DNA from 4 places in the Methylobacterium organophilum genome. Region 1 is predicted to be linked to each of the others. Evidence: riboswitches for the same ligand, from Rfam matches in the RefSeq annotation. Region 1 holds a riboswitch; each other region holds the start of a gene.
The links. Region 1 has a riboswitch for cobalamin ahead of MMB17_RS04630 (TonB-dependent receptor). Riboswitches for the same ligand answer to the same signal wherever they lie in the genome.

Region 1 (7,501 bases):
CCAGCCGGTGAGGGCATCGGTCGGCAGGCTGTAGAGCGTCTTGCCCCTGATCGCCTGCCAGTACAGCGTCTTGCCGTCGCCCGAGAGGGCGATGCCGTCGGCGGCGAATTCCACGCCCCGCCCATCCGGCCGGCGCAGTGGGGCACCGTCGTGGCTTACGGTCACGCTCGTGTCGGGCATGGTCGAGGCATGCCCCGAAAGCACGCGCCTGGCCGAGCCGCTGTCGATGTCCACGACGATCAGGGCCCCCTCGGCGCCGGAATCGGTGAGATAGGCGGTCTTCCCGTCCGGCGAGATCCGCACGTCGTTGAGGTAGGAGGCCTGCATCACCGTGCTGGTGTCGAAGGGAATCGTTTTGATCACCGTGTTGGTCTTCAGGTCGATCCCGACGAGCTTCGGCCCATCTTTGACCACATGCGCCATGGCGGGCGCGGCAGCGTCCACCACCCAGAGGCGGTCCTGCCCGTCCGCGACCACGCTCTGCACGCAGACGAAATGGGTCTTGGGGTCGACCTCGTCCTTGCGGGCGTTGCGCCAGGCATTCCACTCCGCATCCGGATAGGCCACGGGCTTGCCGTCCTTCAGCTCCGCCACGGAGACCGGGGCATCCTCGCTCCAACGCGGGAAATTGACGAAGATGCGCCCGTCCCGCGCGACGGTGACGCCGGTGACCTGATGCTCGAAGCGCGCCACCTGGGTCAGGCGGCCCTGCCCGGCGGCAGGCTCCTGGGCCGAGGCGGGACCGGCCACGGCCATGACGCCGGACATCAGGATCATGCCCAGCCCCGCGCGGGCGATGGCGGCTCCCGTCATTCTGCGTGCTCCGAGAAGGGAATTCGCCGGGGCAACGCGTCGGCATGCCGATGCGTCCCGTTCTTTTCGGATGCGCGGAGCGGGCACCATGTCGCAGCGCGGTTGTCGCGCCGCTCCGGCTCGGGGCTTCGGCGAGGCGGACGGGGCGGCAGATCCGGCAGGGCGGCGACGGCCCGGGTTGAGCGGGAGCGCCCCTTGGGCTAAGCGGGAAAAGTGAAGCAGAACAACAGTTTAGTTTGATTATAAACTATCGATGCCCGCAGCGCCCGGGAGCGTGGCCGGCCCGCGACGCGGGCCGGCCTGCCTGTCCTTGCAGGGGCGGCGGCCCCTCCCCGCGATGACGGGCCTGTCGGCGATCGGGGGCGGCGCGCGCGTGGAAACCGCGTTCGCAGCCCTGCGCCCGCTGGCCCCGTTCTTCTGCCTCTACATGACCTTCGGCGCCACGCTCGGCTTCCTCTCCGGCGGGGCGCCGCTGATCCTGCGGGCGCGCGGCCTGGATCTGGCCGAGGTCGGCCTGCTCCAGCTCATCAACCTGCCCGTGGGGCTCACCTTCCTCTGGGCGACGCTACTGGATCGGGTCCGCCTGCCCGTCCTCGGCCACCGGATCGGCTGGATCGTCGCGACGCAGGGGATGACGGTCGCCCTGCTCGTCGTCCTCAGCTTCGGCGAGCATTGGCCCCTGGCCGCGCTCCTGGCGCTGGCGATCGCCGCCTGCACCTGCATCGCGAGCATGGACATCGCCCTGGAGGCGCTGGTCGTCGAGACGGTGCCCGCGGAGCAGCGGGCCTTCGTCGCCTCCGCCAAGCTGTGCGGGGCCTCCCTGGGCGGCATCCTCGGCGTCGGCGTTCTGGTGGGGTCCTACGACAGCCTCGGCTGGCGCTTCGCGGTCCTGGGCTGCGCCGGCCTCGACGCCCTCTGCCTGCTCCCGATCCTGCGCTACCCGGAGGCGCGCCTGCAGGGAGCCGGCCGCATACCGGAGCGCTGGTCGGGCTCCCTCGCCCGTCTGCGTGCCCTCCTGGTGCGGATCCTCGCGCTCGGTGCCTATTTCGCCGCGGCCTATCTTCTCTCCGGCCCCAACACCCTGGCCCTGCTCGATCTCGGCGTGACGCTCGGGCAGGTCGGCTTCCTGACCGGGACGGTCCTGCCGGGAATCAACCTCGTCATGGCCCTGGTGGCCGGCGCCCTCGTCGCCCGGTTCGGGACCGTCCGGCTGATCGTGCTCGGCGGCCTGGGCGTCCTCGCCTCGGGAGGCCTGATGGCCGGCGCCTGCGCCGCCGGCGCAGCCGGCCCGGCGGTGTGCGCGACCGTCCTGAACTTCGTCTGCGGTGGGATCCTCGGCGTGCCGGTGTTCAACATGATCTACCGTTGGGCGCAGGGGCCGCGGCCGGCCACCGACTACGCCCTGCTGTTCGGGGCGGCCTTCTTCGCGGCGATGCCCCTGCGGGTGGCCGCACCGGCGCTGGCCGGCTGGGCCGGCTGGCCGGGCTACTTCGCGGCGACGATGCCGCTCTACGCCGCCGCGGTGACGTGGCTGGCCCTCTGCGTAGCGCGCACCCCGCAAGCCGACCGGGCGGAGCCACGATGATCCCGGAGGTCGCCGCGCAGGTCCCCGCCTCGCTCAGCGCCTATCGCGACGGCGTCGCCGCCGGTCCCGGCGGGCCGGAGGCGCGGCCCCTCTCCGCCCTGCGCGACCCGGCCGTGTTCGAGGCGACGCTCTCGGCCTTCGGCGCCCGCTGCGGCGCCTGCGGGAGCCCCGACCGCCGCGCCCTGGTCTCCTACTGGAGCCAGTTCTACCTCGCGACCCTGGCGACCCCGGCCCTGACCGCCCTGATGCGCCTCGGCCGCCCCCTGCCGCTGGCCTTCGACGAGACCAGCCTCGAACTCGATGCGGCCGGCTGCCCCGCCCGCCTCCTCGTGGACCCGAACCGGCTTGGCGACAATCGCACCGCCGCACCCTGCCCGCGGAGCGGCTTGGCGGCCCTCGTCGAGGCGCATCTGCAACCCTTCGTGGCCCTGTGCCAGGCCCAGTGCGGCCTCGCCCCCCGGGTGCTCTGGGGCAACGCCGCGGTGATCTTCGACTACGTGGCACGGGAGCTTGGCGAAACGGACAGCCCCGCTTGCGCCGAGATCGCCGCCTGCCTCGGTTGGTGCGCCGGGCCGGTCTGCCCTAGAAGCCCCCTGGCGCAGGCCTTGCGCCCAGGCGCCTCCGGTTGCCGGCGGCGCACCTGCTGCCTGCGCCACCGCCTGCCGGGCGTTCCCTCCTGCGGGTCGCTCTGCCCCCTCGAACACGCCCAGAAGCCTGATCTGCCCCGATGCTGAAGGCCTTCCTCGCCTATTATCGGCCGCACCGGACGCTGTTCCTGGTCGATTTCGGCTGCGCCGTGCTCTCGGGCCTGCTCGAGCTCGGCTTTCCGCTGGCCGTGAAGGCCTTCGTCGACCACCTGCTGCCGCAGCAGGACTGGGGCCTGATCCTGCTCGCCGCCGCGGGCCTCGCCCTGCTCTACGTGGCCAATGCCGGGCTGATGGTCGTCGTCACCTATTGGGGCCACGTGCTCGGCATCAACATCGAGACCACGATGCGGGCGCGGGCCTTCGACCACCTGCAGAAGCTCTCCTTCCGCTTCTACGACGGCCAGAAGACCGGCCACCTCGTCGCCCGCGTGACGAAGGATCTCGAGGAGATCGGCGAGGTCGCCCATCACGGGCCGGAGGACCTGTTCATCGCGGTGATGACGCTGTTCGGCGCCTTCGGCCTGATGATCTGGGTGCATCCGCCGCTCGCCCTGATGACGGCGGCGATCCTGCCGGTGATCGCCTTCGTGACGCTGCGCTACGGCGGGCGCATGACCCGCAACTGGCAGGCCCAGTACGGCCGCGTCGGCGCCTTCAACGCCCGCATCGAGGAGAATGTGGGCGGCGTGCGCGTGGTGCGCGCCTTCGCCAACGAGGCGCATGAACGCGCCCTCTTCGCCGCCGACAACGCGAAGTACCGCGCCACCAAGCTCGAAGCCTACCGGATCATGGCCGCGAGCCTGTCGATCAACTATCTCGGTATGCGCCTCGTCCAGATCGTCGTGCTGCTCGGCGGCGCCGCCTTCGTGGTGCGGGGCGACCTGACCGCCGGCGGCTTCGTCGGCTTCCTCCTGCTCGTCGGCGTGTTCTACCGGCCGCTCGAGAAGATCGGCGCGGTGGTCGAGACCTACCCGAAGGGCATTGCCGGCTTCCGGCGCTACATGGGCCTGCTCGGCATGGCGCCCGACATCGTCGACCGGCCGGGCGCCACCGCGGCCCCCGCCCTGCGCGGCGACATCCGCTTCGACTCCGTTTCCTTCGGCTACAGCCCGGACCGTCCCGTGCTGCGCGACCTGAGCCTCACCATCGCGGCGGGCGAGACGGTGGCGCTCGTCGGCCCCTCGGGCGCGGGCAAGACCACGCTCTGCTCCCTGATCCCGCGCTTCTACGAGGTGGACGCCGGCCGCATCACGATCGACGGGCACGACATCCGCGCCTACACGCTCGCCTCCCTGCGCGGGCAGATCGGCATCGTGCAGCAGGACGTGTTCCTGTTCGCCGGCACGATCCGCGAGAACATCGCCTATGGCCGGCTCGATGCCGGTGAGGCCGAGATCCTAGAGGCGGCGCGGCGCGCCCGTCTCGGCGACCTGATCGCGGGGCTGCCGGACGGGCTCGACACCGTGGTCGGCGAGCGCGGGGTGAAGCTCTCGGGCGGCCAGAAGCAGCGGCTCGCCATCGCCCGGGTCTTCCTGAAGAACCCGCCGATCTTGATCCTCGACGAGGCGACCTCCGCTCTCGACACCCAGACCGAGCGGGACATCCAGGCGGCGCTGACCGAGCTCGCGGCCGGCCGCACCACCCTCGTCATCGCCCACCGCCTCGCCACGATCCGCCATGCCGACCGCATCGCCGTGGTCACCGAGAGCGGCATCGTCGAGGAAGGTCGGCACGAGGAATTGCTCGCCGCCGGCGGCTACTACCAGAAGCTCCACGCGGCCCAGTTCGCGTCGGATCGGCCGGACACGCCGCGCGCCGCGGCGGAGTAGGGGCGGCAGGAGGCCCCCTCGCCCGGGACAGGGTGGGCGATTGAGGGGGCGGGTGGCACCGCATTGACAGAGCCGCGACGCCAAGCTTAGCCATGGGGCGACGGTTCCCCTTGGGGATCAAAAGGGAACGCGGTGAGGGGTTCGCTCTGAAGCCGCGGCTGCCCCCGCAACTGTGAGCGGCGAGCCTTCCGCCACCATGTCACTGGATGAGCCTCATCCGGGAAGACGGTGAGAGGGCAGCGACCCGCGAGCCAGGAGACCTGCCGTCAGCCGTGGTCACACGCGAAGCGCGTCGGGCGGGGTGTCCTGACGGGTGCTGAAGGCGCCGCCCCTCCCCGGAGGAGGCGGTGACCCGAGGCCTCGTTCGCGGTGACGTGCCACTGCCGTTGCCCGAGGCTGCCGTCCCGTGTCCCGCCCCAGCCTGCTTCTTCTCTCCTGCGCGCTCCTCGCCACCGCGCAGCCTGCCCATGCCGAGGGCTCCCTCGGCGAGACGCGCCTGGACGAGATCGCCGTGGCGGGGGAGGCCGCCGCTTCCGCCGGGGGGGCATCCGGCCCCGCCGCCAGTGCCGGCTTCGTCGGCGGCAGCACGGGTATCGGCGGCGCACTGCCGGTCGTGGAAGCGGCGAGCGCGGGGGTCATCACCGGCGCGCAGCTCAACAGCCGCCCGGTCACCCGGCCCGGCGAGGTGCTGGAATCGGTGCCCGGCCTGATCGTCACGCAGCATTCGGGCGAGGGCAAAGCCAACCAGTTCTTCCTGCGCGGGTTCAACCTCGACCACGGCAGCGACATCGCCATCACCGTCGACGGCATGCCGGTGAACATGCGCACCAACGCCCATGCCCAGGGCTATGCCGACATCAACTTCCTGATCCCCGAGCTCGTCGGCGCGGTGGAATTCCACAAGGGCCCGTATTTCGCCCGCGACGGGGACTTCGCCTCGGCCGGCTCGGTGCGGATCGACTATCTCGACACGGTGGAGAAGAACCTCGCGCTCACCTCGATCGGCTCCTTCGGCTACAAGCGGGCGCTCGCCATCGCCTCGGCGCCCCTGGGCGAGGGCCACCTGCTCGCCGCCGGCGAGGCCCAGGTCTATGACGGGCCCTGGGACGTGCCGGATCGCCTCGCCAAGTTCAACGGCGTGCTGCGCTACAGCCAGGGCACGGCGCTCGACGGCTTCTCCGTGACCGGCATGGCCTATTGGGCCAAGTGGAACGCCACCAACCAGATCCCCGAGCGGGCCGTGGCGGGGGGCATCCTCGGCCGCTACGGCACGCTGAACCCGACCGATGGCGGCGATACCGGCCGGTTCTCGCTCTCGGGACGCTGGAGCGCGACCGACGATACCGGGGTCACCCGGGCGAGCGCCTACGTGATCCGCTACCGGATGAACCTGTTCAACGACTTCACCTATTTCCTGAACGACCCGGTCAACGGCGACCAGTTCCGCCAGCTCGACGACCGGGTGCTCGGCGGCGGCGAGATCGCCCATGTCTTCCAGGGCGACCTGTTCGGCCTGGCGACGGAGACCGAGATCGGCGTGCAGACCCGGACCGACAGCATGCGCGTCGGCCTGTTCAACACCACCAACCGCCAATACCGCTCGACCGTGCTCGACGACCGGGTGCTGGAGGCGAGCGCGGCGTTCTACGTCGAGAACCGGGTGCGCTGGACGGACTGGCTACGCACCAGCCTCGGCTTCCGGGCGGACGGCTACTACGCCGACGTCGTCTCCGACATCGCGGCCAATTCCGGCAAGGCCCGGGACGGCATCGTCAACCCGAAGCTCGGCCTCGTGCTCGGTCCCTTCGCCGACACCGAACTCTACGTGAATTACGGCGGCGGCTTCCATTCCAACGACGTGCGCGGCGTGACCGCGACCGTCGATCCGTCGAGCCCGCTCTTCAACATCCAGCGCTCGCCCTTCCTGGTGCCCTCGACGGGCTACGAGGTCGGCCTGCGCAACCGCTCGATCGCGGGACTGGAAAGCTCCGTCGCCCTGTTCCGGCTCGATTTCGCCTCCGAGAACCTATTCCAGGGCGATACCGGCACCACCGAGCCGAGCCGTCCGACCCGGCGCTTCGGCGTCGAATGGACCAACCGCTACGCGCTCACCCCGTGGCTGCGGCTCGAAGGCGACCTCACGGTCACCAATGCCCGGTTCTCGGATGTCGACCCGGCCGGCAACCGGGTGCCAGAGGCGCCCACCACCATCGCCTCAGCCGGGGTGACCTTCGGGGAAGGCACCGGCTGGTTCGGGACCCTGCGCTTCCGCTATTTCGGGCCGCGCCCGCTCATCGAGGACAATTCGGTGCGCTCGAAGCCGACCGCGCTGCTCAACGGCCGCATCGGCTACAATTTCGAGAACGGCGTCAGCCTCGCCCTCGACGTGCTGAACCTGACCAACGCCAAAGCCGACCAGATCACCTATTTCTACGAATCCCGCCTGCCCGGCGAGCCGGCGGACGGCATCGCCGACCGCCATTTCCATCCCGTCGAGCCCACCGCCGTGCGGCTGACCCTCGCGGGGCGGTTCTGAGGCAAAGCAGCGGGCGACCCGGCGCGTGCCGGGCCGCCTCGTGACGGATCTCCCGCCCGGCCTCACTCGCCGGACGGGAGGGGAGCCAAGC
Region 2 (7,501 bases), 1.4 Mb from region 1:
GCCCGCTCGGTCTCGTCGAGATCGGCCAGGATGCGCCGAGCTGCCCGTCCATAGGCTTCGCCCTCGGCGGTCAGGCGCAGACTGCGCGTGGTCCGCACGATCAGCCGCACGCCGAGCCGGGATTCCAGGCGGCTGACGATCCGGCTGACGGCGGACGGCGTCAGGCCGAGCCGGCGCGCGGCGCCCGCCAGGCTGCCGGCCGCGATCACGGCCAGGAAAGCGCTCATCTCGCCGGTTCGATCGATGCCGTCCCGCCTCATTCGTGATCCTTGCGCACGGATCTCGGTCCGCGAGCCCGGCTACCGCCCTCGTCGCCGATCCGCCACGTGCTGTCACGGAACGACGAGGATATCCACGATGAAAACCAATCCCGCCCTGCTCGCACTGGCCATGGGCGCCTTCGGCATCGGCGTGACCGAGTTCACCCCGATGGGGATGCTGCCCCTGATGGCGACCGATCTCGGCGTCTCGATTCCGGCGGCGGGCCTCGTGGTCAGCGCCTACGCCCTCGGCGTGTTGGTCGGGGCGCCGCTCGTGACCCTCGCGGCCGCACGCGTGCCGCGCCGGCGCTTGCTGATCGGTCTGATGGCGATCTTCACCCTCGGCAACGCCATGGCGGCGCTAGCGGACAGCTATGCGACGCTGGTCGCCGCCCGGCTCGTCACCTCGCTCAACCACGGCGCCTTTTTCGGGGTGGGCGCGGTGGTGGCAGCACGGCTCGTGCCGCCGGAGCGGAGAGCCGCGGCCGTGGCGGCGATGTTCTCGGGGCTCACCCTCGCCACCATCGGCGGCGTGCCGCTCGCGGCCTGGATCGGCGAGGTGCTCGGCTGGCGCACGGCGTTCTGGGGCATCGCGGGGGTCGGCGTCCTCGCCATGCTCGCGCTGGCCGCCGCCCTGCCGGACCTGAGGGCCGAGGCCGGCGCCGACATGCGGGCGGAGCTACGTGTGCTCGTCCGCGGCCCGGTGCTCGCCGCCCTCGGGCTGACGGTCGTCGGCGCCAGCGCGATGTTCACGGTCTTCACCTACATCGTGCCGATCCTGCGGGTCGAGACGGAAGCCTCCGTCGGCTTCGTCACGGCGATGCTGGTGCTCTACGGCGCCGGGCTCGCGGCCGGGAACTGGCTCGGAGGCCGCCTCGCCGACCGCTCGGTGGACGGCACCATCGCGGCCGCGCTGGCCGGACTGGTGGTCCTCCTCCTGCTCCTCGCCGCGACGTTGCGCTGGGAGGCTGCCGTCGCGATCCTGATCGTTCTGTGGGGCGTGGCGAGCTTCGCGCTGGTGCCGCCGCTCCAGATGCGCGTGATGAACGAGGCGCAGGAGGCCCCCAACCTCGCCTCGGCGATGAATATCGGCGCCTTCAACTTCGGCAACGCGATCGGGGCGGCGGCGGGCGGCGCCGTGATCGACGCCGGGCTCGGCTACCCCGCTGTCCCCCTCGCGGGCGCCGCGATGGCGGGTGCCGGCCTTCTCATGCTCGCGGCGCTCCGCCGGAACCGCCCCCGCCTCCCGGTTTCGGCCACCTGCTGAGCACAGGGCTAGGACCATGGCCGCGATTGTCCCGAAGGCGGCCATCCGCTCCGATTGCAAGTCCAGATCCGAGCCGCTAGGGTCCGCAGCGACGGTGCCTCGGCGACGAGGTGAAAAGGGAACGCGGGCCGGGGCCTCAGCCTCGAAGCCGCGGCTGCCCCCGCAACTGTGAGCGGTACACGTGCCCGCCATCGGCCACTGGAGCGATCCGGGAAGGCGGTGGGCATATCATACGCCGCGAGCCAGGAGACCTGCCGTCACCCGCTATCTCTCAACGCCGCCGGCGGGGCGGCCGGAGCCTGACCATGACGACCACGACGCTTTCCACCGCGACCACCGTCACCGAGGGCGCCCGCGCCGTCGTGATCGCGGCCTTCCTCGGCCTCGGCCTCGTCTTCCTGGCGGGTTTTGCCCCGGCCTCGGCGCTGCACAACGCGGCGCACGACTTCCGGCACGCGCAGAACTTCCCCTGCCACTGATCGCCTGATCCCCCAGGCGCCCTTTCCATGATTATCCGGTTGCTGTCGGCGGCGCTCGTCGCCGGCTTCCTCGCGGCTGTCGCTGCCACGGGGCTGCAGCTCGCCCTCACCTCGCCGCTCATCGTGGCGGCGGAGGCCTATGAAGGCCAGAGCGCCGCCCTGTCCGCGCCGAAGAGCCTCGTCGTGCTCGCCCATTCCCACGGGAACGGCGCGGAAGGCCACGACCCTTCCGATCCGGGTCATGCCGGCCACGACCACGGCGGGGGCGAGTGGCAGCCCGGCGAGGGCCTGCCGCGCATGGCCTTCACCGGCCTCGCCACCCTGATCGGCGGCGTCGGCTACGCTCTGCTGCTCGGCGCGGTGATGCTTGCCCTGCGCCTGCCGCCGGGTCCGGAGACCGGGCTGAAGCTCGGCCTTGCCGGCTTCGCTGCGGTGGCGCTGGCCCCCGCCGTGGGCCTGCCGCCGGAGCTGCCCGGCATGGGGGCGGCCGCCCTCGAGCTACGGCAGGCCTGGTGGCTGATGACGGTGATCGCGACGGGCCTCGGCCTCTACCTGATCCTGGTGCGCCGGGTGCCAATCACCATCCTCGGCGGCCTCGTCCTGATCGTCGGCCCGCACCTCGCCGGGGCGCCGCATGTCGAGGAGGCGGCCTCGAAGCTGCCGGCGGGCTATGCGGCGCAGTTCGCGGCGCGCTCGCTGGCCATCGCCTTCGTGTTCTGGGCGCTGATCGGCCTCGGCTTCGGCTGGGCCTGGCACGCCTTCGGACGCGAGAAGGCAACAGCCCGTGCCTGATCCCGACCATCCGAATGCGGTGGTGCTGCATGTCTGCACCACCTGCAAGGTGGCGGGACAGGGCGGCGACAAGCCGGCGGGCAGCCGCCTGCTGGACGCGCTCCAGACGGAGCTCGACCGCGCGCCCGTGCCGGGGTTGACCGTCGAGGGCGTGCCCTGTCTCTCGGTCTGCAAGCGGCCCTGCACCGTCGCCGTCGCCTCGGCGGGCCGCTGGAGCTACGTCTACGGGGATCTCGACGCCGAGGCTTCCGCCCGCACCATCCTCGACGGGCTCGCCGCCTATGCCGCCACGCCGGACGGGATCGTGGCCTGGCGCGAGCGGCCGGTCGAATTCCGCCGGGGCGTGATCGCCCGCATCCCGCCGCTGCCCGCGGCCCGCACGGACGACATCTGAGAGCGCGCCATGAGCATCGTCGAGAAGATCCCCTGCACCATCGTCACCGGCTTCCTCGGGGCCGGCAAGACGACCCTGGTGCGTCATGTGGTGGAGAACGCGAAGGGCGCGAAGCTCGCCATCATCGTCAACGAGTTCGGCGATATCGGCTTCGACGGCTCCTTCCTCGCCTCCTGCGGCATCGAGGGCTGCGACGAGAATTCGGTGGTCGAACTGCCGAACGGCTGCATCTGCTGCACCGTGGCCGACGATTTCGTGCCCGCCCTGACCAAGCTCCTCGACCGGCCGGAGCCCCCGCAGCACATCCTGATCGAGACCTCCGGCCTCGCCCTGCCCAAGCCCCTGGTCCAGGCCTTCCAGTGGCCGGCGATCCGCTCCCGCGTCACCGTCGACGGGGTCGTCGCCGTGGTGGACGGGCCGGCGGTGGCCTCCGGCCAGTTCGCCGAGGATCCGGACGCGCTCGCCAATCAGCGCGCCGCCGACACGGCGGTCGACCACGACAACCCGCTGGAGGAGGTCTTCGAGGACCAGCTCCTCTGCGCCGACCTCGTGGTCGTCAACAAGGCCGACCTGATCGACGCGGAGGCTCGCGGCAAGGTGCGCGCCGAGATCGAGGGCCACCTGCCCCGCGCCGTGAAGCTCGTCGAGACCGAGCACGGCCGCATCGATCCCCGCGTGCTGCTCGGCCTCGCCGCGGCGGCCGAGGACGATCTCGAGGCCCGCCCCTCCCATCACGGCGAGGGCGAGGACCACGACCACGACGATTTCGAATCGGTGGCGCTCCCCGTCTCCGCGACCGCGACCCCGGACGACCTCGCCGCCCGCGTCGCCAAGGCCGCCGAGACCGAGGGCGTGCTGCGCATCAAGGGCTTCGTGGAGGTGACCGGCAAGCCGATGCGCCTCGTGGTGCAGGGCGTCGGCCGCCGCATCGCCCACCATTACGACCGTCCCTGGAAGAACAGCGAGCCTCGGGACGGGCGCCTCGTGGTGATCGGCCTCAAGGGCTTCGACCGGGCGGCAGTCGCGGCGGCACTGGCGGGCTAGTTCGGCCCCTCGCCTCGCCGGCCCGCCGCGCGCTATGATGGCAGCGGATCCGACATGCTGAACCGCGCCCCCCAACCCATGAGCGTCGAGGCCTTCTTCGCCGGGCAGGAACGTCCAGCGGAGCTCTTCGAACGCGCGGGCGGCGCATCCGGCCAGGGTGCCTGAGCGAGCGCCATGCACCTGATCCGCGTCGATACGGTCTCCCTCGACGAGGGCGAGGCGGCCATCGATCTCGGGCAGACGCCCGGCGATCTCGTCGTCCTGTCCTTCACCGACACCGACCTGTCCGGCCTTGCCGCCGCCCATGCCGCGGAGATTGGCCTGCCGGCCCTGCGGCTCGCCAAGCTCGCGCAGCTGCGCCACCCGATGTCGGTGGACCTCTATGTCGACGGGGTGATCGCACGGGCGAAAGTGGTGCTGATCCGCTGCCTCGGCGGCCTCGACTACTGGCGCTACGGCATCGAGCGCGCCGCCCAGGCCTGCCGGGCCCACGGGGTGAAGCTCGCCGTGCTGCCCGGCGACGAGCGGCCGGACGAGCGGCTCGCAGCCTTCTGCACCCTGCCGCCCGAGACCCTCGCCGCCTTCGACACCTATTTCCGCGCGGGCGGCCACGACAATCTGCGCCAGCTCCTGCGCCGCATGGCCGCCGAGGCCGGGCAGGCGATCGAGGCCGCGCCGCCCAAAGCGCTGCCGCGGGGCTTCGCCTGGTGCCCCGCCTGCGGCGCGATGGAGCTGGAAACCGCGCTTTCCGCCGCGGGGCCCGGGCCCCGCGCGCTCCTTCTCGTCTACCGCTCGGCGGTGCTCGCCGGCGACACCGCCCCCGCTGTTGCCCTGGTCGCCGCCCTGCGCCAACGGGGCATCGGCACGGTGGCGCTCGCCGTCTCGAGCTTGAAGGATCCGGAGGCCGTTACCGCGGTGCGCGCCGCGATCGCCGCCGGGCGGCCGGACGTGATCGTGGCGGCGACCGCCTTCTCGGCGCGGGAGGATGCGGGTTTCGTGCTCGATGCCGCCGATTGTCCGGTGCTGCAGGCCTACACGATCGGCGCCGCGCGCACGGCCTGGCAGGCTTCCGCCCGCGGCATGAACGCCGCCGACCTCGCCATGCAGGTCGCCCTGCCGGAATTCGACGGAAGGCTCTCGGGCTTCCCGATCTCGTTCAAGGAGGAAGCGCCCGCGGTCGAGGGCTTTTCCGAACGCCGGGCCGTGCCCGATCCCGCCGGGATCGACGCCCTCGCCGACCGCGCGGCGGCCTGGATCCGCCTCGCCCGCCTGCCGCGCAGCGCGCGCCGGCTCGCCCTCGTGCTGTCGGACTATCCGGCCCGCGCAGGCCGGGCCGGCTACGCCGTCGGCCTCGACACGCCCGAGAGCGCCCGCGCCATCGCGCAGGACCTCGCCGCAGCGGGCTACGCCGCCGGGCCGCTGCCAGAGGCGCCCGCGCTGATGGCGGCGCTGACCGAGGCTCCGCCGACCTTCACCGTTTCGCTCGCCACCTACGAGGCCTGGTTCGCCGGCCTGCCGGAGGCCTCGCGGGACACGCTCATCGCGCAATGGGGACCCCCTCAGGAGGATCCCCTCTGCCGCGACGGCGCCTTCCGGTTCCGGATGCTGCGGGCGGATCCCGCGTCCCCCCTCGCGGGAGAGGGACACCTCAGCCTCTTCCTCCAGCCCGATCGCGGGCGGGCGGCGGACCGCAAGGCGGGCTACCACGATCCGGACGCGCCGCCGACGCACGCCTATCTCGCCTTCCATCTCGGCCTGCGGGAGAAGTTCGACGCGCTGATCCAGCTCGGCACCCACGGCACCACCGAGTGGCTGCCGGGCAAGGCCGTGGCGCTCTCGCCGGAATGCTGGCCTTCCCGCGCCGTCGGCTCCCTGCCGGTCGTCTATCCCTTCGTCGTCGACGATCCCGGCGAGGCCGCGCCCCTGAAGCGCCGGCTCGGCGGGGTAGCCCTCGGCCACCTGACCCCGGAGGTCGAGGCCGCCGGCCTGACGCCCCAGGCGGCGGCCCTGCGCGAGCTGGTGGAGGAATATTCCGCCGCGAGCGTGCTCGACCCGCGCCGGGCGGCGCTCATCGCCGAGGCGATCCTCGACGAGGCCGCCTCCGCCGGTCTGATGGACAGCGCCGACATCCCCGCCAACACGCCGATGGCCGATGCGCTGACGGCCCTCGACGCGCATCTCTGCGACCTCGGCGAGACGCCCTTCCGCGACGGGCTCCACGTCTTCGGCCGCGCCGGAGATAGCGCGGACGCCCTGCGTCAAGCCTGCGCCGAGGCGGAGCGAAGGAACCTCCTCGCGGCGCTCGACGGCCGCTTCGTGCCCCCCGGCCCCGCCGGCTCGCCCTCGCGCGGGCGGGCCGACGTGATGCCCACGGGGCGCAATCTCACCACCCTCGACCCCCGCAGCCTGCCGACCCGCGCCGCGACCCTGCTCGGCGCCAAGGCGGCGGAGGCCGTGGTGCGGCGCTACCTGCAGGACGAGGGCGAGTACCCGGCCCGCATCGTCATGGATCTCTGGGCCTCCCCGACCCTGCGCACCGGCGGCGAGGACGTGGCCCATGCCCTGGCGCTGATGGGCGTGCGCCCGGTCTGGGACCATGCCTCGACCCGCGTCACGGGCTTCGAGGTGCTGCCGCTGGCCCTGCTCGACCGGCCGCGCATCGATGTGACCTGCCGTATCTCCGGCGCCTTCCGCGATACCTTCCCTGAGACCCTGGCCCTGCTCGACCACGCCGCTCGGGCGGTCGCCGCCCGCGAGGGGGAGGAGGATGCCGAGAACCCGCTGGCCGCCGCCCGGCGCCGGGGGGAGTCGGTCTCGCGCATCTACGGCGCGGCACCCGGCCGCTACGGCGCCGGCACAGCGGGGCTCGCCCTCGACGGCGCCTGGGAGAGCCGCGACGATCTCGGCCGCGCCTATCTCGCCGCGACGAGCCATGCCTATGGCGGCCGCGAAGAGGGGGAGGATGCGGGCTTCGCCGCCCGGGTCGCCCAGGCCGATGCCTATCTCCACGCCTTCGACGTGGCCGAGCGCGATCTCCTCGACGGCGATGCCGCCGCCGACGCCATGGGCGGTTTTTCCGCCGCCGCCGCAACCACTGGCGCCAAGCCGGCTCTCTACAGCCTGGACGTGTCGAACCCCGAGACGCCCCGCGCCCGCACCGCCCGGGAGGACGTCGCCCGCCTGATCAACGGCCGGCTCGCCTCGCCTCGCTGGATCGCGGCGCAGCTGCGCCACGGCTATCGTGGCGCGCAGGAACTCGCGCAGG
Region 3 (7,501 bases), 300 kb from region 1:
CCGGCCTGCGCTACGCGGACGGCGAATGGACCGGCGGCTCGATCTACGACGCCTCCTCGGGCCGCACCTACAACGCCAAGGCCGAGATGCAGGGCGGCAAGCTGCACCTGCGCGGCTTCCTCGGCGTCTCCCTGCTCGGTCAGACCCGCGTGTTCCACCGCATGCCGTAAGGGCGCGCCGGCCGGCTGGCGCCGATCCACCGAGGATTGGCGCCTTTCGCATCATCCTTGTCGGTTTTCGCGAATGCGCTGTCGTGCGCCGGGGCCTACCCTATGCGCATGTTGAGGAGACAGTGATGGATCGTACAAGCAACAAGGTCGCCCTGGTCACCGGGGCCTCGTCCGGGATCGGCGAAGCCACCGCGCTCAAGCTCAAGGCGCTCGGCTACACGGTGTTCGGGGCCGCGCGGCGCGTGGACCGGATGCAGAGCCTCGCCCGGGCCGGCATCCAGGTCCTCGCCATGGACGTGACCGACGAGGCCTCGATGCAGGCCGGCGTCGCCGAGATCGTGGCCAAGGCCGGCCGCATCGACGTGCTGGTCAACAATGCCGGCTACGGCTCCTACGGGGCGGTCGAGGACGTGCCGCTCGCCGAGGCGCGGGCCCAGTTCGACGTGAACGTGTTCGGTGCCGTGCGGCTCACCCAGCTCGTGCTGCCCCAGATGCGGGCGCAGCGGGCGGGCACCATCGTCAACATCACCTCCATGGGCGGCAAGATCCACACCCCGCTCGGCGCCTGGTATCACGGCACCAAGTTCGCGCTGGAGGCCATCAGCGACTGCCTGCGGCTGGAGGTGCAGCCCTTCGGCATCGACGTGGTGGTGATCGAGCCCGGCGGCATCAAGACCGAATGGGCCGGCATCGCCGCCAACAAGCTCCTGGAGACCTCCGGCCGGGGCGTCTACGGCGCGCAGGCCAAGGCCATGGCCGAATCGATGGTCGGCGAGGCCAGCCGCAAGCGCCAGTCCCCACCGCAGCTGATCGCCGATACGATCGCCACCGCCGTCACCGCCCGCCGGCCCAAGACCCGCTACGCGGTCGGCTTCGGCGCCAAGCCGATGATCTTCCTGCGCCGCTTCCTGTCGGACCGCGCCTTCGACGGGTTCATGCGCATGGCGACCGGCATCTCCCGCGCCGCCGCCTGATCGGAGGGACCGCCATGATACCAGCCGACCGGTGCAAGGTGCCCGCCGCCTTCTGGCGGGCGGTCGCCCAGATCGGCATCCCGCCGGCCGCCCTGCTGCGTCAGGCCCGGCTGCCGGCGACCCTGCATCTCGAGGGGCAGTCCCTGGTCACGACGGCGCAGTTCTTCGCCATCTGGCGGGCCCTCGAGGCGCTGGCGGACGACCCCGCCCTCGGGATCCGGTTCGTGGCCGGGGCGGCCACGGCCGCCCATCCGCCCTCGAGCCTCGCCGCCTTCCACGCCCGCGACTATCGCGACGGCCTGCACCGGCTCGCCCGCTTCAAGCGCCTGTGCACGCCGGAGCAGTTCCACATCGTCGAGGGCGCCGGCGAATGCCTGATCACGAATGCCTGGTTCTACGCCACCGAGCCTGAGCCGGCGATCGCGACGGACGTGGCCTTCGCCACCCTGGTCGAGCTCGGCCGCCGCGGCACCGGCCTGCACCTGACGCCCCTGCGGCTCGACCTCCAGCGCCCCGGCCCCGGCCATGACGCGCATCGGCAGTATTTCGGCTGCGAGATCCGCTACGGCGCGCCGCGCAACGCGCTGCTTCTCAAGGGGGCCGACCTCGATCGCCCCTTCCCGGGCCACAACCCGGAGCTCCTCGACATGCTCACGCCGAGCCTGGCCTCGGCCCTGGGCGAGCTGGAGGCCCGCAGCTCCCTCTGCGCGCAGGTCAAGATCGTGCTCAAGCGCAGCCTGGCCAGCGGGCGGCCGGAGCTCGCCGACGTGGCCCGCGAGCTGGGCACGAGCGAGCGCACCCTGCAGCGGCGCATCACCGAGGAGGGCCGCACCTTCCGCGAGATGCTGGTCGAGGCCCGGCAGGAACTCGGGCGCCAGCTCCTGGCCGATCCGGCCACCGACATCGACGAGGTCGCCTGCCTGCTCGGCTACCAGGATACCAGCTCGTTCTACCGGGCCTTCCGGGACTGGGAGGGCGTGACGCCGAGCCGCTGGCGCGAGCTGAACGGCCGGGGCGGCGCCGGGCCGGGGCGGCCGCACGCCCTCCACTGAGGGGCGGCCCGGGGCGGTCCCCACGGGACCGTCCCCATGGCGGGAGAGCCCCTCATTGGCGCTCTCCGCCAGACAACTGGCGCCCGCCGTCACTCTCAAGGGTGGGCCGGCGGCCTATCCCTGACCCTGCAGATCCTTCCGCTGCCCTTCTGCGAACAGGTTGGAACAGGGAGTTCCCATGACCGAGAAAGTCTGGCTCATCACCGGTGCCTCCCGCGGCTTTGGCCGCGTCTGGGCCGAGGCGGCGCTCGCGCGCGGCGACAAGGTGGCGGCCACCGCCCGCTCGGCGGCGAGCGTCGCCGATCTCGCGGAGCGCTACGGCGACGCCGTGCTGCCGCTGGCCCTCGACGTGACGGATCCGGACCAGGTCGGCCGGGCCGTCGCGCGGGCGCATGAGCGCTTCGGGCGGCTCGACGTGGTGGTCAACAATGCCGGCTACGCCCTGGTCGGGGCCATCGAGGAGACGTCCGAGGCGGATGTCCGGGCCGAGTTCGAGACCAACGTCTTCGGCGCGCTGCGCGTCCTGCAGGCGGTGCTGCCCTACCTGCGGGCGCAGGGCAGCGGCCACATCCTCGGCGTGTCGAGCGTCGCTGGGCTCGTCGCCAGCCCGGTCATCGGCTTCTACCACGCCTCGAAATGGGCGGTCGAAGCGCTCCACGAGAGCCTGGCCCACGAGGTGAAGGGCTTCGGCATCAAGGTCACGCTGATCGAGCCGGGCGCCTACGCCACCGAATTCGCCGGGCCGTCCTCCCTGAAGCTCGCCGCCGGGATCGAGGCCTATGCGCCGCTGCGGGCCCAGATCTTCGCCGGCGCCGCCCATGTCGAATTCGGCGATCCCCGGGCCACGGCGGAGGCGCTCTTCCGGATCGTCGACGCCGAGACCCCGCCGCTGCGCTTCTTCCTGGGCACCGAGGGTCTGCCGGTCGCCCGGGCGGCCTATGCGGAGCGCCTCGCCACCTGGGAAGCCTGGGAGGCGGTTTCCAACGCGGCGCAGGGCCAGTCGACCCGGCACAGCTTCAGCGCCTGACGGGCCTTGGGCGGACCCGGCCTCCGGCCCGGGTCCGCCCCGCGATCCGGGGCCGGAGGGCCGGCAGACGGCCTCCGCCTCGGCCTCATTCCTCTCCCTCAATCCCATGGCCGCGCCGCCGGGCGCGGGCCGATCGGAGCTTTGCGTCATGGTCTGGCTGATGCGTTCGGAGGCGGGGGCTGTCGCGGCAGGCGGCTTCGCCGATTACGTGCATTTCTTCCGGTCTTGGGTGGCGGCCCCCTTGCGCGTCGCCGCCGTCGCCCCGTCCGGCGAGGCCCTGGCCCGCCTCATGACCGCGGAGCTGTCCGCCAAGGACGCGCCGGTCCTCGAACTGGGGCCGGGGACCGGGGTGTTCACGCGCGCGCTGCTCGACCGCGGCCTGGCCGAGAGCGACCTCACCCTCGTGGAATTCGGTTCCGATTTCGCGCGGACCCTGCAGCTGCGCTTTCCCGAGGCCCGGGTGCTCTGGATGGATGCGGCGCAGATCAGGGGCAACGCCGCCTTCGAGGGGCAGGAATTTGGCGCCGTCGTCAGCGGCCTGCCGCTGCTCTCGATGCCGCCGCGCAAGGTCTTCGCGATTCTGGCGGGCGCCTTCGCCCTCCTGCGCAGCCAGGGCGCCTTCTACCAGTTCACCTACGGGCCGCGCTGCCCCGTGCCGCGGCCGATCCTGGACCGCCTCGGCCTCAAGGCCCGGCGGATCGGCGCGACGGTCTCGAACGTGCCGCCCGCGGCGGTCTACAAGATCACCCGGCGCAAGCCCCTCGCGGGCGGGGCGCCGGCCTTCGACTGAAGCGCGGGGCATCGCGGTGGGCGCGGGGATCGTTCGGGAATGAGAGTGCTGCTGCTCGGCGCGACGGGGCTCGTCGGCCGCCATGTCCTGGAGCGGGCGCTGGCGGATCCGCGGGTGACGGAGGTCACCGCTCCGGGGCGGCGCGCGCTTCCCCCGCATCCCAAGCTGCGGGCGCCCCTCGTGGACTTCGAGGCGCTGCCGGAGGCCGCCAGCTGGTGGCAAGCCGACGCCGCCCTCTGCGCCTTCGGCACGACGATGCGCGTGGCAGGCTCAGAGGAGGCCTTCCGGCGGATCGACCACGGCTATCCCCTGGCGGCTGCCCGGCTGGCCCGCGCCCACGGCACGCCGTGCTTCGTCCTCAACTCGGCCCTCGGCGCCAATCCCGCCTCACGCTTCTTCTATCCCCGGGTGAAGGGCGAGCTGGAGCACGCCATCGAACGGCTGGGCTTCCCCTCCCTGACGCTGGTCCGCCCCGGCCTGATCGGCGGACAGCGCGCCCAGCCCCGTCTCGGCGAGCAGATCGCCGCGCGCGTCTTTGGCGCGCTCGATCCGATCCTGCCCGCCAGCCTGCGGATCGCCCCGGCGGATACGATCGCCCGCGTCATGCTCGACAGCGCCCGGGCCGCGCTTCCGGGCTGCCATGTGGCCTCGCTCCATGGGGAGAAGCGGACTCCTGCGGGCCGGACGCGCCCCTGATACCGAAGCGCTGCGTCGCCCGATCGGGGGCCTCGCCGCGCGCACGATCCCGCTTCGTCCAAGGCGAGAGGGCCCAGGAATCGGTCTTCGTCGGAAGCGCAAGAGCATATTTTTGTTCTTGATTGCTCTCGTTGCGGTGGCATTCTTCCATCGAATGCAGCCCACGCGAAAGATCTCGACCATGAGCATACGGATCGTGCTTGCCGCCCTCGCCGTGACGGCGGCAACGGCAAGCCCCGCTCTGGCGCAGGGCGCCGACGCGGAATCTCGGATGCGCGCCGCCGCTCCGACCCTTCAGGGCCAGAAGGCCTGGGATTTCCTCGCCTCCTCCCCTGCCGCGAATCCCCGCGACCCGATCGTCAAGGGCGCCGATTCCGTCCGGGCGCGGGGTTCCGTCGAGCGTCCGGCGCGATAGCACCGTTCCCGGGTCCTGCGGCGGTGCCGGCTGGCATGACCGGACGCGGCGAGAGTCCTTGCTGAGGCGAGACGGCAACAGCTGTGCCGTTCCCATCCCGGCCTGATTGACCGCCCCTGGCCGCGGTGAGAGGAATGGGGCGACGGTTCCCCTCGGGGATCAAAAGGGAACGCGGTGAGGGGTTCGCTCTGAAGCCGCGGCTGCCCCCGCAACTGTGAGCGGCGAGCCTTCCGCCACCATGTCACTGGATGAGCCTCATCCGGGAAGACGGTGAGAGGGCAGCGACCCGCGAGCCAGGAGACCTGCCGTCAGTCGTGGTCACACGCGAAACGCGTCGGGCGGGGTGTCCTGGCGGGTGTCGAAGGTCCGCCATTCCTGCGAGGAGGCGGTGACCCGAGGCCTCGTTCGCGGTGACGTGCCACTGCCGTTGCCCGAGGCTGCCGTCCCGTGTTGTCCCTTCCTTCCGCGCGCCGGAGCGCGCTGGCCCTGTCCTGCGCGCTGTCCGCCCTCTCGACCGCGCCCGTCCTCGCCCAGCAGAGCGCGACGCCCTTCGCCGATGCGCCGGCCGCTGCCGCCCTCGAAGAGATCTCCGTCAGCGCCACCGGTGTGCCGACACCGACGGCGCAGGTCGGATCGAGCGTGACCGTGCTGACATCGCCGATGCTGGAACAGCAGCAGCGCCGCACCGTGCCGGATGCCCTCCAGCAGGTGCCGGGCCTCAACGTCGTTCAGACGGGCGGCCCCGGCGGCCAGACCTCCGTCTTCATCCGCGGCGCCAATTCCAACCACACGAAGGTGCTCATCGACGGCATCGACGCCACCGATCCGTCGAACGGCAACGGCTCCTTCGACTTCGGCCAGCTCCTCACCGACGACCTCGCGCGCATCGAGGTGCTGCGCGGGCCGCAGAGCGGCCTCTACGGCTCGGACGCCATCGGCGGCGTGATCGCCTTCACGACGAAGCGCGGGGAGGGGCCGGCCCGCACCTCGCTTCGGGTGGAGGGCGGTTCCTTCGGTACCTTCAACCAGAGCGGCCGGATCAGCGGCTCGGAGAACGGCTTCGACTACGCGGTCACGATCGCGCATGTCCGAGCCGCCGCGACCCCCGTCACGCCGCGGGACCTGGTGCCGCTCGGGCGCCCGGTCCATCCGAATTTCTACGACAACGAGACCGTCTCGGCGAAGCTCGGCTACCAGTTCACCGACACGTTCCGTATCAATTCGGTGACGCGCTTCATCAATGGGCGTCTGCTGTTCACCGGCGACGATCTCAGCACCTTCCCATCGGCACCGGCCGCGTTCCGCAGCGAGGCCGCCGTCCAGCAGATCTTCACCCGCAACGAGGCCGAGTGGACGCCGTTCGCCGGCTTCCACAACCTCTTCGCCATGAACTACTCGAACCTGTTCAACCGCCAGCAGGGGCCGCTGGACCCGCTCGCGACCCCCGACGCGACCACGGGGCTCGGGGAGCGCACGCGCTACGAGTATCGCGGCGATGTTCTGCTCTCCCCCGGCAACCTGCTGCTGTTCGGGGTGCAGCGCGACGAGGAAAGCCTGTTCACGACCACACCGGGTTCCGTGCCGGATTCCCTGCGCGCGCGGAACGGCAACACGGCGGGCTATGGGGAGGCGCAGCTGACGCCCTTCGCGCGCGCCTTCCTCGTTGCCAATATCCGCCACGACGAGAACGACCAGTTCGGCGCGGCCACGACCTTCCGGGTGGCGCCGAGCTACATTCTGCCCCTCACCGAGACGCGCCTGAAGGGAAGCGTCGGGACCGGCTTCAAGGCGCCGACCCTGAGCCAGCTCTACCAGGACTTCCCGGCCTTCAACTTCTTCGGCAATCCGAACCTGAAGCCCGAGGAGAGCCTCGGCTACGATGCCGGCATCGAGCAGCCGCTCGGCGACCGGGTCCTGGTCGGCGCGACCTACTACCGCAACGACTTCACCAATCTCATCACGACGAATGCCAGCTTCACGTCCAACGAGAACGTCGGGAAGGCCGAGTCCTACGGTGCGGAAGCCTTCGTCTCGGTCCGGTTCTCCGAAACGCTCTCGGGCCGCGTCGATTACACGAACACGGTCACCAAGAACGAGATCACCGGCCAGGAACTGCTGCGTCGGCCCCGCCACAAGGGCAGCGCCACCGCCGCGTGGACGCCCCTGCCGGGTCTGACCGTCAGCGGCACGGTGATCGTGCTCGGCCACTTCGTCGACGGCAACCGGGACTTCTCCGTGCCGCGGCTGAAGAATCCCGGCTTCACCCTCGTCAATCTCGCCGTCAGCTACGACGTCAGCGAGGGCGTGAGCGTGTTCGGGCGGATCGATAACCTGTTCGACCGCCGCTACGAGAACCCGACCGGCTTCCTCGGGCCGG
Region 4 (7,501 bases), 120 kb from region 1:
CGCCGCGGCGACGCCGAGCCGGTAGATCAGCAGCGCGCTCGCGTCGTTGAGCAGGCTCTCGCCGCGCAGGATGGTGATGAGGCGGTGGGGCAGCGGCATGGCCTGGGCCGTGCCGGGGGCGAGCACCGAGAGGGCGGCGACCGCGTCCGGCGGGGCGACGATGGCCCCGAGCACGATCGCGGCGGCGAGCGGCATGTCCGGCACCAGCACCTTGGCCACCACCGCGACGGCGAGGGTGGTCGCCGCGACCGCGCCCAGGGCGAGGCCGGCGACGGGCCGCCAGCAGCGCAGGAGATCCCGCAGGGAGGTGTCGTAGCCCGCATCGAGCAGGACCGGCGCCAGGAAGAGGGCGAGCGCCAGGCCGGGATCCAGGGTCAGGTTCGGCACCCCGGGCAGGAAGGCGATGCCGACCCCGCCCAGCGCCAGGAAGGCGGGAAAGGGCGCGCCGATCCGCCGGGCCAGGGCGGCGAGCACCACCGCCCCGGTGAGGATGCCGACGATCCAGTCGAACAGAAGCATGGGCCCGGAGCAACGCGACGCGGTCAGGCAAGCGGAACCCCCCGCGGAGCCGGCGGTATCCCCGCCCGGCCGATCGGTCGCGGCGCGAAGCGAGCGCCCGCGCCTTGCCTGCCCAGCCCGGAGGGCGTTCCGGCGCCCCGCGCAGGCCGGCGCAGCAGGCGGCCGGGCCGGCCGCGCCCCTTCGCCCGCTCGGCAGCCTCGTCGACCCGCGTCGCGCGCTCGGCCCGGCGGGTCGCCCGCTACAGGGTCTCGAAGCGCGGGACGCTGGAGCGGGGCGTGACCACCCGGCGGGATTGCAGGGCGGGGTCCAGGCCGCTGCGCATCACGCCGCGGAGTTCGTCCAGGCCGAAATCGGCGACATTCGCCGAGAGGTCGGCCTGCACCCGCGCGAGCAGGGTCTCGTCGCTGGCGCCATGGACCATGGCGTCGATCAGCACGTCGGCATAGGCCCGGCTCGTCTGCCCGTCACAGCCAAGTTTTCGGACAGCAAAGTTCGCGAGCGCCTGGATTCCGAGACGGCGATTCAGGAAACGCCGCTCCTCCTCCAAAGCAAATTTCAGTTCTTCGGCACGTTCTCTCTCTTCGAACGATCTGAGCATCGTTTCCCTCCTGGGCGATCCGGGGGATGCGAGGGGTCGAAGCATTGAGAATGCCGCCGAATGCGCGGATTACCAAGGGAATTCGGCGGAGGTTGAATTTCAAATTTTTCGGAAGATGCGTAGGCGTTGGCGTTAGTCAGAGGCTACGTTATGATGCCTTCATGGTCACTACCTCGGCTCGGCCCATAAGTTTGATGACACACTTTTCGCGCATTCACCTATAAGACTAAGCCTCCAAACAATTTGGCCGGAAACATATTAATCACAGCAAAGAAGCACATCTATTTCCCGCGCAAAATCACGACTAAACATCACGCAGACTCGAATCGATGGAGCCTGAACTGCAAACACATAGGGCCCTAGTGATTACCTCTATAATCCGTCGATATGGCTAGATTTAGTTTCTCGATTTCGAAATCATCCCATAAAATATCTGCTCAATACTACATAGTAATTATTTAATTAAAATTGCTTTGTCGGTCGATATCAATAATTTTAATTTCGCCTTATATCCATCGGCGCCAGTTTCCCGTGCGGATTTTCTGGATAGACAATTCTACCTCTTATTTTTTAACCTATTGACGCCGAAATGATTAGGATGTTTCGGCTTAAAGAGCAGGCCCCATAGTCTCGGCATACCCTAAGATACTCAAGCTGGGATATCGTCATTATGGCCCAACGCCATGCAGTTGCCGCCGAACCGCTGCGCGCGTGTGGGCGCTTGAAACTTATTTACCCCTACCTGTTGCCTTCTGCGCTAACTTGCTGCTTGCTTGTCGGCGCCTTTCACCGCGTTCCAGCCGAATAGCATCACGCAAAAGCCGCTCGCTTTGCTCGTCAGAAGATGGATTAACATCCTCAAATGATCGGCCTGGCTCGATAGCATATTTTGTACTCTTACCCATGCTATATCGCCTATTTGTTGATGAAGTTGGGAATGGCGACCTTAAAGGCGCTGAAAATGATCCAAATATTAGGTACTTAAGTTTGACTGGCGTTCTAACGCCTTTGAAAACCCATAACGACGTAATCCAACCCCGACTTGATGCGTTCAAGGAGAAGCTCTTCGGACATACCCCCGATATCCCCGTGGTTCTCCACAGGCGCGAAATTATGCGACGCGAAGGGCCATTCGCCACCCTCCGAGACCCTGGCAAACTCGACGAATTTAATAATTATATTTTAGAGGAACTGCACAGAATTCCATATCTTGTGATCACTGTTCAGATCGACAAGAAGAAACATTTAGAGCAATATGGAGTTTGGCATTTCGATCCATATCACTACTGCATGAGGTGCTTGGTCGAAAGATACGTAATGTATCTAAAATCTAGAAATATCCAAGGAGATGTGGTTGTTGAAGCCAGAAATAAAAGCGTAGACAAAAAGCTAAAGGCATCTTTTGCTAGAGTTTATAGCAATGGTACAGAACATATTCCAGCAAGAATAGTACAAATGCACTTAACATCGCGAGATATTCACATGCGGGCAAAGACCGCGAATGTGGCAGGACTACAGATTGCCGATCTTCTCGCACACCCAAGCGCCAGATACATGCGATTTATAAAAGACCAGATGGAGCAACCGGCAGACTTTGGGACTAAAATAGTCGATATTCTGCTCAAGAAAAAATATCGACGCTGCCCTAGAACGCTCCGAGTTGAGGGATTTGGCCTCAAATGGCTACCCTAGAACGGGAAACGGGGGCCTATAGCCCCCGCCCGATCGCGCAACACGATCTCCCTTCTTGCGCAAGGGCTGAAACCCATACCGCTCGAATTATCCCCATAATGCACATTCGGTGGCTTCGTTCCACCTCGGATTTCGCGCCTAACGAGATGACTGTTGATAGGTTGGTCGCTTGCTAGCCCCCAAGGCCGCTCAGCGCGATTCGAATTGTTAACGTCAAGTTCCAGCCGATTGCTGTAGTGGAAGCCGAACCTGGCGAGATAGCGGTGCATGCGCTGCCTGCCACACTTAAGGTCCAATGGAGAAAGCCCCGCATTGACGAAACCGTGAGCAACGGCCAAGCTTGGTGCCGACGGTTCCCCTCGGGGATCAAAAGGGAACGCGGTGAGGGCCTGTCGGGCCTGAAGCCGCGGCTGCCCCCGCAACTGTGAGCGGCGAGCCTTCCGCCACCATGTCACTGGGCGATCCGCCCGGGAAGACGGTGAGAGGGCAGCGACCCGCGAGCCAGGAGACCTGCCGTCAGCCGTGGTCACACGCGAAACGCGTCGGGCGGGGTGTCCTGACGGGTGCTGAAGGCGCCGCCCCTCCCCGGAGGAGGCGGAGGCCGAAGCCTCGTTCGCGGTGACGTGCCACTCGAAGACGCGCGCGCCACCTCCGCCGATGTCCGATCCCGCAAGGTTTCCGCTCCCGCCCCGGGAGAGAGCCCGCCCGTGCCCGCGCCCCAGGAGGGGACACGGCGGCCTCGCGGATGGCGATTGTAACATTATTACATTCGCTGTAGGACCGCGGCCGGGGCACCGCCGCCCGTGCCCGGACACCCACGCTCCCATGACGATGCCTTCTCCCCGCCCCTCCGGGCGGCTCCGTTCCGCGCGCGGCCTGCCCGCCCTCGCCCTCCTGCTCTGGCCGGCCCTGCCCTGCGGGCCGGCCGCCGCGCAGGAGGCGGCCAGCGTCACCCTCGACCAGCTCACCGTGACCGGCGACGGGGTGAGCCTGACCCGGGCCGCCCCGGCCGGCCTCAACCTGCGCACGCCGGATCGCGGCGGCTCCCGCCTCGGCCTGACGCCCCTGGAGACGCCGGCGAGCCTCGACGTGATCGCCGGCGAGACCGCCCGCATCCGCGGCCAGAACACGGTGACGGAGGCGGTGACGCAGAACGCCACCGGCATCACCACCATCGCCGCGCCGGGCAACGGCAACGGCGCCTTCACGAGCCGGGGCTTCGCCGGGCCGAACTCGATCCAGCAGCTCTATGACGGCACCCGGCTCTTCGTCGGCGCCGGCACCGTCACCTTCCCCTTCGACACCTGGAACGTCGAGCGCATCGAGGTGCTGCGCGGCCCGGCCTCCGTGCTCTACGGCGACGGGGCGATCGGCGGCGTGGTCAACGTGGTCAGCAAGCAGCCGGTCTTCACGCCGGTCGGCGCGGCGCGGGCTGCCCTCGGCTCGGACGGGACGGCGCGGCTCGCCCTCGACACCGGCGGCCCCCTCGGCGAGCAGGTCGCCTACCGCCTCAACGTGAGCGGCAACCGCGCGGACGGCTGGATGAATCCGGACGGCGATTTCCGCAACCTCGCGGTCTCGGGCGCCCTGACCCTGCAGGCGACCCCGGACCTCGCCGTCACCCTCTCCCACGACCTCGGCTACCAGGAGCCGATGCGCTACTGGGGCAGCCCGCTCATCGACGGGCGCGTGCCGGACCGGATCCGCTTCAACAACTACAATGTCCGCGACGCCAAGGTCACCTGGCTCGACAACTGGACGCAGCTGAAGGCGGAATGGACGCCGAGCGCGGACATCACGCTCCGCAACACCGCCTACCGGCTGCAGAGCCGGCGCCACTGGCTCGACGTGGAGCAATACAGCTTCAACCGCGCCACCGGGCGGATCGACCGCCGCGACTACCTGGAGATCTACCACTCCCAGGAGCAGATCGGGAACCGCTTCGACACCGCTTTCAAGGGCGAGCTGTTCGGGATGCGCAACGAGTTCCTGGCGGGCTTCGACGTCAACACGATCCGCTTCCGCCACACCAACAACTTCTATTTCGACGCGTCCGACAGCGTGCCGGTCTCGGGCTACGATCCCGGCCTGTTCCCGCAGGACGGGCGGGCGCGCCCGGCCTATGCGACGCGGACCTTCCAGGCCTCGGTCTTCGCCGAGAACCGGCTGATCGTGACCGACCAGTTCGCGCTGCTCTCCGGCCTGCGCTACGACGCGCCGTATCTGGAGCGCACCAACCTCCAGACGGGGGCTCGGTTCGCGCGCGACTTCAGCGCGCTCAGCTACCGTTTCGGCGGCGTCTACAACCCGGCGCCGGACCTCGCCCTCTACGCGCAATACGCCACCGCGACCGACCCGGTGAACAGCCTGATCTCCCTCAGCCAGAGCGACGCGAATTTCGACCTCTCCACCGGGCAGCAGGTCGAGATCGGCGTGAAGGGCCTGAGCTTCGGCGGCACCCTCGAATGGACGCTCGCCGGCTACCGCATCGTCAAGGACAAGCTGATCTCGGCGCTGCCGGGCACCTCGACCCAGCAGGTGCAGGTCGGCCGGCAATCCTCCCAGGGCGTCGAGGCGGCGGTCTCCCTCCGCCTGCCCGAGGGCTGGCGCATCGACGCCAACCTCGCCCTGCTCCACGCCCAGTACGACGACTTCACCCAGGTGGTGAACAACGTGCTGGTCAGCTATGCCGGCAAGCAGCCCCTGGACGTGCCGGAGCGGGTCGGCAATCTCTGGCTCAACTGGGCCTTCGCCCCGGGCTGGGAGGCGCGGCTCGGGGTGCAGTATGTCGGGCGCACCTTCAGCGATTTCGGCAACACCGCGCCGCGGCCGGCCTATGCCCTGCTCAATGCCGGGCTCGACCATCAGGTGACCCCGAATTCCGTGCTCTCCCTGCGGGCCTACAACCTCCTCGACGAGGTCTACGCCATCGCCGGCAACGCGGTGGACGGGGTCGGCACCAACTGGCTGCTCGGGCGCCCGCGCTCCTTCGAGGTCGCCTACAGCGTGACGTGGTGAGGATGCGGGGCGGCGGACGACAGGGCACGAAGCGGATCGGCAAGGCGGCCAAGCGCTGGCTGCTGCTCGGCCATCGCTGGATCGGCATCCTGACCGGGCTGTTCTTCGCCGCCTGGATCGGGTCCGGGCTGGTGATGCTCTACGTGCCCTTCCCGAGCCTGAGCGAGGCGGAGCGGCTCGCGGGCCTGCCGCCGATCGCCTGGGAGAGCGTCGCCCTCGGCCCCGACGCGGCGCGCGCCGCCTCGGAGGGCGGGACGCCGCGCAGCCTGGCGCTCGCCATGCGCGGCGCGGTGCCGGTCTACCGCCTCGTCACGGCGCAGGGCGACCGGCTCACCCTCTCGGCCCGGACCGGGGCGCGGCTCGGCCCGGTCTCGGCCGAGGAGGCGCGGCTCATCGCCGGGGCCGGCCCGGAGGCCCCGGTGGAGGCCGTGGCGCGCGACCAGTGGACGGTGCATGCCCGCTACGACGCCCTGCGCCCCTTCCTCAAGGTGGCGCTGGGCGATGCGGCCGGCACGGATCGCTACGTCTCGGAGCGGACCGGCGAGATCGCCCTCGACACCAACCGGCAGGAGCGCGTCTGGAACTGGCTCGGCGCGATCCCGCACTGGTTCTACCCGACGCCCCTGCGCGCCCGGGCCGAGCTCTGGCGGCAGGCGATCCTCTGGGTCTCCGGTATCGGCATCGCCGGCGCCCTGAGCGGGCTCGTCCTCGGGATCTGGCGGCTGCGGGTCCGGCGGCCCTATCCGCACGGGTCGGTGACGCCCTATCGCGGGATCGGGCGCTGGCACCACCTCGTCGGGCTCGCGGGCGGGGCGAGCCTGCTCAGCTTCATCGTGAGCGGCTGGCTCTCGATGAACCCGAACCACTGGTTCACCATGCCGGGGCCGCCCGGCGACCTGCTGGCCGCCTATGCCGGGCCGGCCGGGCCGATCGGGCTCGATCCCGCCGGGCTGAGGGCGGCGGCGCCGGAGGGCGCGGTCGAGCTCCGCTTCCTGCGCCTCGGCGGGCGCTGGCTGACCGAGGCCCGGACCGCCGCCGCCCGGCGCGTGCAGGGGGCGGAGGGCGGCCCGGCCCCGGACGAGGCCGCGATCGCCGCGGCGGCCGCCCGCGCCTTCCCGGCGGCGCCGCTCGCGGGGATCGTGCGGCTCACCCGCTACGATTCCTACTGGTACCCCCACCACGACACGCGCCCGCTGCCGGTCCTGCGCCTGCGCTTCGCCGATGCGGCGGCGACCTGGCTGCATGTCGACCCCGTCTCCGGGGAGATCCTGAACCGGCTCGACCGCAGCAGCCGCCTCTATCGCTGGCTGTTCGCCGGGCTGCACCGGCTCGACCTCGCCGTGCTCACCGGGCACCGGCCGGCCTGGGACATCGCGCAATGGTCGCTCAACGGGCTCGGCGGCGTCATCGCCGTGACCGGGGTGGTGCTGGGCTGGCGCCGCCTGCGCCGCCTGCGCCGCCGGCCGCGCTTCGCACCCAACTATTCCGAGAATTTCACGGATCGTCGCAACGATTCGTTGAGGACGGGACCGGCATGATCCTGCCGAGTGGTCAGGCACGACCCCTCGTCCCTCTCGGCCCGTTGAGACAGATGGCTCCGATCCATCGCTTCGAGACCGCCCGCAGCTACCAGGCGGTCTCGCTCGTCGACGATCTCGTGGCCCGGATGGGAC

Region 2: it holds a riboswitch for cobalamin, as region 1 does, so the genes downstream of both, MMB17_RS11175 (CbtB domain-containing protein) here and MMB17_RS04630 (TonB-dependent receptor) in region 1, are expected to answer to the same signal.
Region 3: it holds a riboswitch for cobalamin, as region 1 does, so the genes downstream of both, MMB17_RS03150 (TonB-dependent receptor plug domain-containing protein) here and MMB17_RS04630 (TonB-dependent receptor) in region 1, are expected to answer to the same signal.
Region 4: it holds a riboswitch for cobalamin, as region 1 does, so the genes downstream of both, MMB17_RS05185 (TonB-dependent receptor) here and MMB17_RS04630 (TonB-dependent receptor) in region 1, are expected to answer to the same signal.

What each region holds. Positions count from the first base shown of each region.
Region 1 covers NZ_CP092848.1:1,004,835-1,012,335, forward strand. The annotation lists gene MMB17_RS04610 (major royal jelly family protein) at 1-813, opposite strand, end outside; gene MMB17_RS04615 (MFS transporter) at 1,151-2,398, shown strand; gene fhuF (siderophore-iron reductase FhuF) at 2,395-3,132, shown strand; gene MMB17_RS04625 (ABC transporter ATP-binding protein) at 3,126-4,874, shown strand; cobalamin riboswitch at 4,959-5,156, shown strand; gene MMB17_RS04630 (TonB-dependent receptor) at 5,386-7,410, shown strand.
Region 2 covers NZ_CP092848.1:2,416,826-2,424,326, reverse strand. The annotation lists gene MMB17_RS11185 (LysR family transcriptional regulator) at 1-260, opposite strand, end outside; gene MMB17_RS11180 (MFS transporter) at 358-1,527, shown strand; cobalamin riboswitch at 1,603-1,800, shown strand; gene MMB17_RS11175 (CbtB domain-containing protein) at 1,833-2,006, shown strand; gene MMB17_RS11170 (CbtA family protein) at 2,034-2,798, shown strand; gene MMB17_RS11165 (DUF1636 family protein) at 2,791-3,192, shown strand; gene cobW (cobalamin biosynthesis protein CobW) at 3,202-4,236, shown strand; gene cobN (cobaltochelatase subunit CobN) at 4,411-7,501, shown strand, end outside.
Region 3 covers NZ_CP092848.1:704,602-712,102, reverse strand. The annotation lists gene MMB17_RS03185 (DUF2147 domain-containing protein) at 1-170, shown strand, start outside; gene MMB17_RS03180 (oxidoreductase) at 296-1,144, shown strand; gene MMB17_RS03175 (AraC family transcriptional regulator) at 1,159-2,196, shown strand; gene MMB17_RS03170 (SDR family oxidoreductase) at 2,375-3,223, shown strand; gene MMB17_RS03165 (class I SAM-dependent methyltransferase) at 3,372-4,013, shown strand; gene MMB17_RS03160 (Rossmann-fold NAD(P)-binding domain-containing protein) at 4,053-4,709, shown strand; gene MMB17_RS03155 (hypothetical protein) at 4,891-5,124, shown strand; cobalamin riboswitch at 5,251-5,448, shown strand; gene MMB17_RS03150 (TonB-dependent receptor plug domain-containing protein) at 5,572-7,501, shown strand, end outside.
Region 4 covers NZ_CP092848.1:1,129,423-1,136,923, forward strand. The annotation lists gene MMB17_RS05170 (cation:proton antiporter) at 1-519, opposite strand, end outside; gene MMB17_RS05175 (ATPase inhibitor subunit zeta) at 759-1,118, opposite strand; gene MMB17_RS05180 (DUF3800 domain-containing protein) at 1,830-2,810, shown strand; cobalamin riboswitch at 3,144-3,342, shown strand; gene MMB17_RS05185 (TonB-dependent receptor) at 3,636-5,828, shown strand; gene MMB17_RS05190 (PepSY domain-containing protein) at 5,831-7,366, shown strand; gene MMB17_RS05195 (hypothetical protein) at 7,420-7,501, shown strand, end outside.